2 regions of the Paenibacillus sp. MER 180 genome follow, and region 2 is predicted to be linked to the other one. Evidence: a T-box and tRNA genes for the amino acid it is inferred to sense, from the RefSeq annotation. Region 2 holds a T-box; the other holds one or more tRNA genes.

Region 1 (3,216 bases), on a different contig from region 2:
ACTGAAGGGCAGTTCGTCATGTTGTGGATCGGGTCAGCGAATCATGACGAGTCTGTGTTCGAGCAGCCAGATCTCTTCCATATTCGCCGTCAGCCAAACCCGCATTTAGCGTTTGGTCATGGTATCCACTTCTGCCTGGGGGCCCAACTTGCACGGCTGGAAGCGAGGATAGCGTTGAATGCAATGCTCGATCGTTTCCCGAACTACCAATGTGATCATTCCAAGCCGTTGAAGCGCATCCAGAGCGAGTTTATGTTCGGTTTCGAGTCAGTGCCAATCATTCTTACCTAAGTAAACCTAGCTTTTCGTTATTCATGTCAGTTGAAATAAGCAATAAAAAACAGCCTCTCTACATGCAAAATAGATCGCATGAGAGAGGCTGTATCACGTTTACTGTTTACTCTTTGCCAAGAACCTTATCAACCAGACCGTATTCATACGCTTCTTGGGCAGACATGAAGTAGTCGCGATCCGTATCGCGCTCCACGCGCTCAAGTGGTTGACCTGTGCGATCCGCCAAAATTTTGTTCAACGTGTCGCGCATCTTCAAGATGCGCCGTGCGCGAATCTCGATATCGGACGCTTGCCCTTGTGCTCCGCCAAGCGGCTGATGAATCATAATTTCGCTGTTCGGCAGGGCGAAACGCTTGCCCTTGGCACCTGCATTAAGCAGGAACGCTCCCATGGAAGCTGCCAAACCCACGCAAATCGTAGATACGTCCGGCTTGATGTGCTGCATTGTATCGTATATGGCCATGCCGGCTGAGATTGAACCGCCTGGGCTATTGATGTACAAATGAATATCCTTCTCCGGGTCATCTGCAGCCAAGAACAACAGCTGGGCGATAATCGAATTCGCCACGAGATCGTTCACTTCTGTTCCGAGGAAGATGATGCGATCCTTCAACAATCGAGAGTAAATATCATAGGATCTTTCGCCACGATTCGTCTGTTCAACAACTACGGGTACATAACTCAAGATAACCCCTCCTAACTAATATCATTACACATTCAATATAAAGGACTTGAAACAAAAAGTCAAAGATGGTCAAACTATGTAGAGAAAAAAACATCTATCGTTTCGCTTCTGCAAAATTCAAGATGTTACTTCCGTGCTTATTCACCTAAATGTATGCGTAACGTAGCTTCTTATCCTGTACCAAATAAGGACAGGAGTGTAAATGGCGCGCCCGCAAGGAATCGAACCTTGATCTCAGGCTCCGGAGGCCTACGTCATATCCATTGGACCACGGGCGCATTCATACAAGAGCAAAATTTATTATATAAGAAAGCGTATAACAAAGTCAAGTGAGCGCCACTGAATATTTATTTTAAAATGGGAAGTTTGGAAGTGCCCACTGATTAGTGGGATACAGAGATGATTGTATTGGCACCGCAGAAAGGATCCTTCGACCATAATTAAGGTTTTAACTTTTAAGGAGGGAACGGTTGAATTCTTTCTATAATAAGTGGACGGTGCCGAATAAGGTGGATGTTGCCCGATCTAAGTGAGCAATGTCGATGGCTAAACTACATGGGGACGTGGAGAGCGAACAGGATGTGAAGGAAAGCTCAAAACTTTTGTAAACACAGGTACGAGCAGGGCATGATGTCCGTCATTAATGTCTATACTGAGGAATGTCTAAAATTTTTGCGAAATATGTATTAACTTGTCGCATTTTGGGTTAATTACATCATAGGCATTCGTATGCCCTTCTGGATATGTTGTCTGATAATGAATAACTTCGATATTGCTTGCTTATTATAGAAGTTGTTTATAGGCGGAAAATTCGCGGTTTTGGGCGCAAAATCAGGGGTTCAGGATACTTGCAAGTTGCTGCGTTATTCGGTAGAATAGTGGTGGGACAAAAAATGTAGAGATGGGACGTTTTTAGTCCAATGGTTGCTTATGGGAAGCAGGAGTGGAGAGAATGCGTGAGTGGTTAGAAATACAGAAGCGACTTCTACCTGAACTCATTGAACTGTTGAAGAAGCGTTACACCATCCTGCATCAAATCATGTTGTCCGACTCCATTGGGAGAAGAACGCTGGCAACGTCATTGCAGATGACCGAGCGTGTGCTCCGTGCAGAGACCGATTTATTGAAGGCGCAAGGCCTGATTGATTCGGATAACACGGGTATGCGAATCACTGATGAAGGCCGGCAACTTGTCCGGAAGCTGGAATCCGTGATGGGCGAATTGCTCGGGATGCGCCAGCTGGAGGAGAGTATCCGCCAAGCATTCGGTTTGAAGCAGGTCATTGTCGTACCCGGCAATTCGGATGTATCGCCTGCCGTGAAGCAAGAACTCGGGCAAGCGGCTTGTAGAGCGCTCAGCAGCGTAATGGACAAGGAAGATGTCGTGGCGGTGACAGGCGGCTCCACATTGGCTGCAATGGCAGATCAATTGACGAGTTCATCACCGTTGAAAGGCAATTGGTTCGTACCCGCACGTGGGGGACTTGGGGAGAGCTTGGAATACCAAGCGAACACAATCGCATCCACGATGGCGAAGCGCGTAGGCGCTCAGTATCGGCTCTTGCATGTGCCGGATTTGCTGAGTGAGGAAGCGTACCAGTCGCTTAAGCAGGAACCGAACATCCAAGACATTTTGCGAGTAATTCGCCAAGCACGCATTGTCGTGCATGGCATTGGAGAAGCTCTCGTTATGGCGAAGCGCCGCCGTGCGGATGAAGAGACGATCCAGCAGCTGCTCGAAGAAGGGGCGCTTGCAGAAGCTTTCGGGTATTATTTTGACCGAGACGGGCATGTCGTTCATACGATGCTAACACTGGGCCTTCGCCTAGAGGACATCTCTCGTATGGAGGTAGTCATTGCCATTGCTGGAGGTCAGAGCAAAGGCGAATCGATTACTGCAGTGCTTCGTGCAGGACACGAAGACATTCTCGTTATTGATGAAGCAGCAGCAGTTGAAGTATTGAAACATTGTGGTCTCGATGTGCCTTACAGGCCGTCTTGAGATATATAAAAAAATTGCGAAGGAAATGGGAGGAATCATCAATGGTTAAAGTTGGTATTAACGGCTTTGGTCGTATCGGACGTAACGTATTCCGCGCAGCATTGAACAATTCAGAAGTAGAAATCGTTGCAATCAACGATTTGACAGATGTAAACACTCTGGCTCACCTGTTGAAATATGACACAACTCATGGCAAATTCGAAGCTACAGTAGAAGCTAAAGAAGGCGCTTTGGT
Region 2 (3,216 bases):
TTCATAATGGCAAGTCCAGATCCGATAGTAAAATGCCATTGATTAAGAATAAATATTCTTCTTTTAGCTTCTCTTCCTAGGGATCGCCGTTCTTATCGATGTGCCTACAATAGGTTGCCGCCCAGCGAGGGAGTGATTGACTGCCTGCGCTAGGGCGGCTTCTTCATGTGAGGCATGCCTTCACTTCCATGCTCTACTTCCTGTACAATAGACAGTAATGGAGCAAAGCGCGAGGAGGAGAAGATATGATATTAACTATCCAGGAACGGGATGAGATGTTATCTCAGCTCAATGACAACCAACGTGAGTTCCTGAATCACTATCTCGTTCGCTCTCGCCGCACGGCGTTCGCCAATGCGATGGCGAAGGAGAAGGGGCATCATGTTCCAGATCATGCGGCACCAGAGGACATCGAGGCGCTGTTAGATGATTGGATTTATACGGGTTATAAAGATGCGGGGACGATAAGTCCAGAGCTGCGATGCGAATGCGGCCGTTCTCTTCGATATCAGCATGAGGTGAAAAACCGGAAAACAGGTGAGATCAAAAAATTCGGCATTGAGCACTTGAAGGAGCACTTAGGGATTGATGCTGCAATCGTGGCGACAATTAAGAAGGGATTCGAGGCCATTGATTATGAGCTTGATGAGATCTTATTGAAAATAGCCAACGATTGGCGACCTGCTCCAGATGCCTATTCTGTGGCAGATTTGCCTGAACAGCTACAACGGCAATTGTCGGTTGGACTGCCCTTGTTGGACAAGCAGATCAATATGCTGCGACGCAAGCCGGTGGTGAGGAATTCTTCACCTTCGCCTAAGACAAGCGAGCCTAGCGCAGCTCCTGCACCTGCACCTGCTCCTGCACCGATTCTAGAGGAGTTCGACTTATGGTCGTGGACGGAGCCCGAGCCTGCTGCTGTGGTTCAAGAAGTAGTTAGTAATGCTGAGAATGGGCTTACTGCTGCTGAACGGGCGGCCGTGAAGCAATATGTGGAGACCGGTGTTGGCAGTGCAAGAGTGATCAGTGAATTGTTAATACGTGATCATGGAACGCCAGATCGCCGCTATATAACAGGCAAGCCTCTAATCTATCCGGATGTATGCCAATTTATTGAGCAATCTTATCTAGATATTTCGGTCGAATTGAATGGAACTGAGGATCGCAAGTATACAATGCGGTAATCGAAGCTGGACGGATAGTAGTAGAATGAGACTTGTATTCGATGTGAATCACTACTGGCCATGACGTTACGTACTCGAATGGCGGCAGAGTAAGGAATATTTTTCTGAAATAATACATGTAATAGGTTGATTTTTCCTAATTGTTCTGGATATAATGTGTAAAATGAAAATCGACGCAACAACGATGAACGGGAGAGTACTCTGCACAATCCGTGCTGCAGCGAATCGGGATGGTGGAAGCCGATACGGAATGAAGAGGAAGCGGACCCGGGAGTTGGCTCTGTGAACTGCCTTATATGGGGACGTAGGGGAGCCCGGCGACAGCCGTTATTTATCGAGTGGACTCTTTTCGGAGCAGCAAGCTTCCGGGTAGGGTCAAGTAGAGTGGTACCACGGGGATTCAAGCCTCCGTCTCTTTGTAGACGGGGGCTTTTTGACGTGTTGCGAACCGTAACCAACAACAGGAGGAGAACGAACTTATGCTAAAAGAAATTGCCGCGCAAGTGCTAGAACCTATTATGAACATGAACGGGGCAGACATCGAACGTGCCTTGGAAGTACCTCCGCAGAGCGAGCTCGGCGACTTGGCGTTCCCTTGCTTTCCACTGGCGAAACAGTGGAGACGTTCTCCACAACAGATTGCGGTGGAGCTTGCTGAACGCATTAATCAAGAGAGCGATAACATTCGGATGCGAGCGGAAGCCTCTGGTGGATATGTGAATATAAGTTTTGATCAGGATTACTATGGCGAGGCTTGTCTTGCTCGCATGCAGGAGCCGTTTTTCGGCAAGCTGTCGATCGGAGAGGGGCAGCGTGTCGTTATTGATATGTCGTCCCCGAATATTGCGAAGCCGTTCAGTGTCGGTCATCTGCGTTCTACGATGATCGGAAATGCGCTCGCTCACCTGTATGAAGCAGCAGGATACGAGGTGTTGAAGGTGAATCACCTTGGGGATTGGGGTACCCAATTCGGCAAGCTGATTACGGCTTATAAGCTGTGGGGGGATGATGGTACGCTGCGCCAAGATCCAATCCGTGAGAGCTTGAAGCTGTATGTCAGATTCCACGAGGTGGCGGAGCAGCAGCCGGAGCTGGAAGACGAGGCGCGCGAATGGTTCCGCAAACTTGAGGCGGGCGATGCAGAGACCGTACAGCTGTGGACGTATTTCGTTAACGCAAGTATGGTCGAATTCAATCGCATGTACGAACGACTCGGCGTTCACTTTGACCACGTTCTTGGCGAGAGCTTCTACAATGACAAGATGGATGCGGTCGTCGCTCATTTGCAGCAGCTTCAATTGCTCGAAGAAAGTGATGGGGCGATGGTCGTTCGTTTGGATGATGAGGGTATGCCGCCATGCCTGATTTTGAAATCAAACGGAACAACAATTTACCCGACACGTGATTTGGCAACGGCTATCTATCGTAAGGAAGTTATGAAGGCTGACAAGCTGATTTATGTAGTTGGCGCGGAGCAGCAGCTGCACTTTCAACAGGTATTCGCTGTGCTTGGCAAGATGGGATATGAATGGGCACAGGAATGTACGCATGTACCGTTCGGGTTGATGACATTTGAAGGGAAGAAGATGTCTACGCGCAAGGGCAAGGTTATCTTCCTTGATGAGGTATTGAATGAGGCAGAGAATCGCGCGCTGCAAATTATCGAAGACAAGAATCCATCTCTGCAAGAGAAAGCCAAGGTGGCATCGAAGGTTGGGATTGGTGCGATCATTTTCGGTGACCTGAAGAGCAGCCGTATGCTGTCTGTTGACTTCAACCTGGAGGATGCGCTGCGCTATGAAGGCGAAACCGGCCCTTATGTACAGTTCACACTCGTCAGAGCGAAGAGCTTGCTCATCAAAGGGGGATGGACGTCATACTCTGATTGTCCAGCGGATACTGGGGTGCTTGGCAAGGATGCATCTGAGTGCGCAGGTGAACAATCGAGCATGAAATCAACTGCGGCGGGAGGAGTAAGTCAAGAAGCATGGATCTGCTTGAAGTCTCTCAGCAAGTATGAGCGTGCTCTTCA

The links. A T-box is a leader RNA that pairs with one kind of tRNA and senses whether it is charged. The one in region 2 lies ahead of argS (arginine--tRNA ligase), so its partner is inferred to be a tRNA-Arg.
Region 1: it encodes a tRNA-Arg, which carries the amino acid that the T-box ahead of argS (arginine--tRNA ligase) is inferred to sense. The anticodon was not compared.

Annotation. Positions count from the first base shown of each region.
Region 1 is NZ_JAMAVT010000026.1:43,655-46,870, forward strand. Features, by position in the region: gene M3661_RS27305 (cytochrome P450) at 1-291, shown strand, start outside; gene clpP (ATP-dependent Clp endopeptidase proteolytic subunit ClpP) at 398-979, opposite strand; tRNA gene M3661_RS27315 (tRNA-Arg) at 1,183-1,257, opposite strand; gene M3661_RS27320 (sugar-binding transcriptional regulator) at 1,932-2,981, shown strand; gene gap (type I glyceraldehyde-3-phosphate dehydrogenase) at 3,023-3,216, shown strand, end outside.
Region 2 is NZ_JAMAVT010000009.1:31,479-34,694, reverse strand. Features, by position in the region: gene M3661_RS15760 (hypothetical protein) at 1-7, shown strand, start outside; gene M3661_RS15755 (DUF3895 domain-containing protein) at 246-1,184, shown strand; T-box leader at 1,360-1,603, shown strand; gene argS (arginine--tRNA ligase) at 1,664-3,216, shown strand, end outside.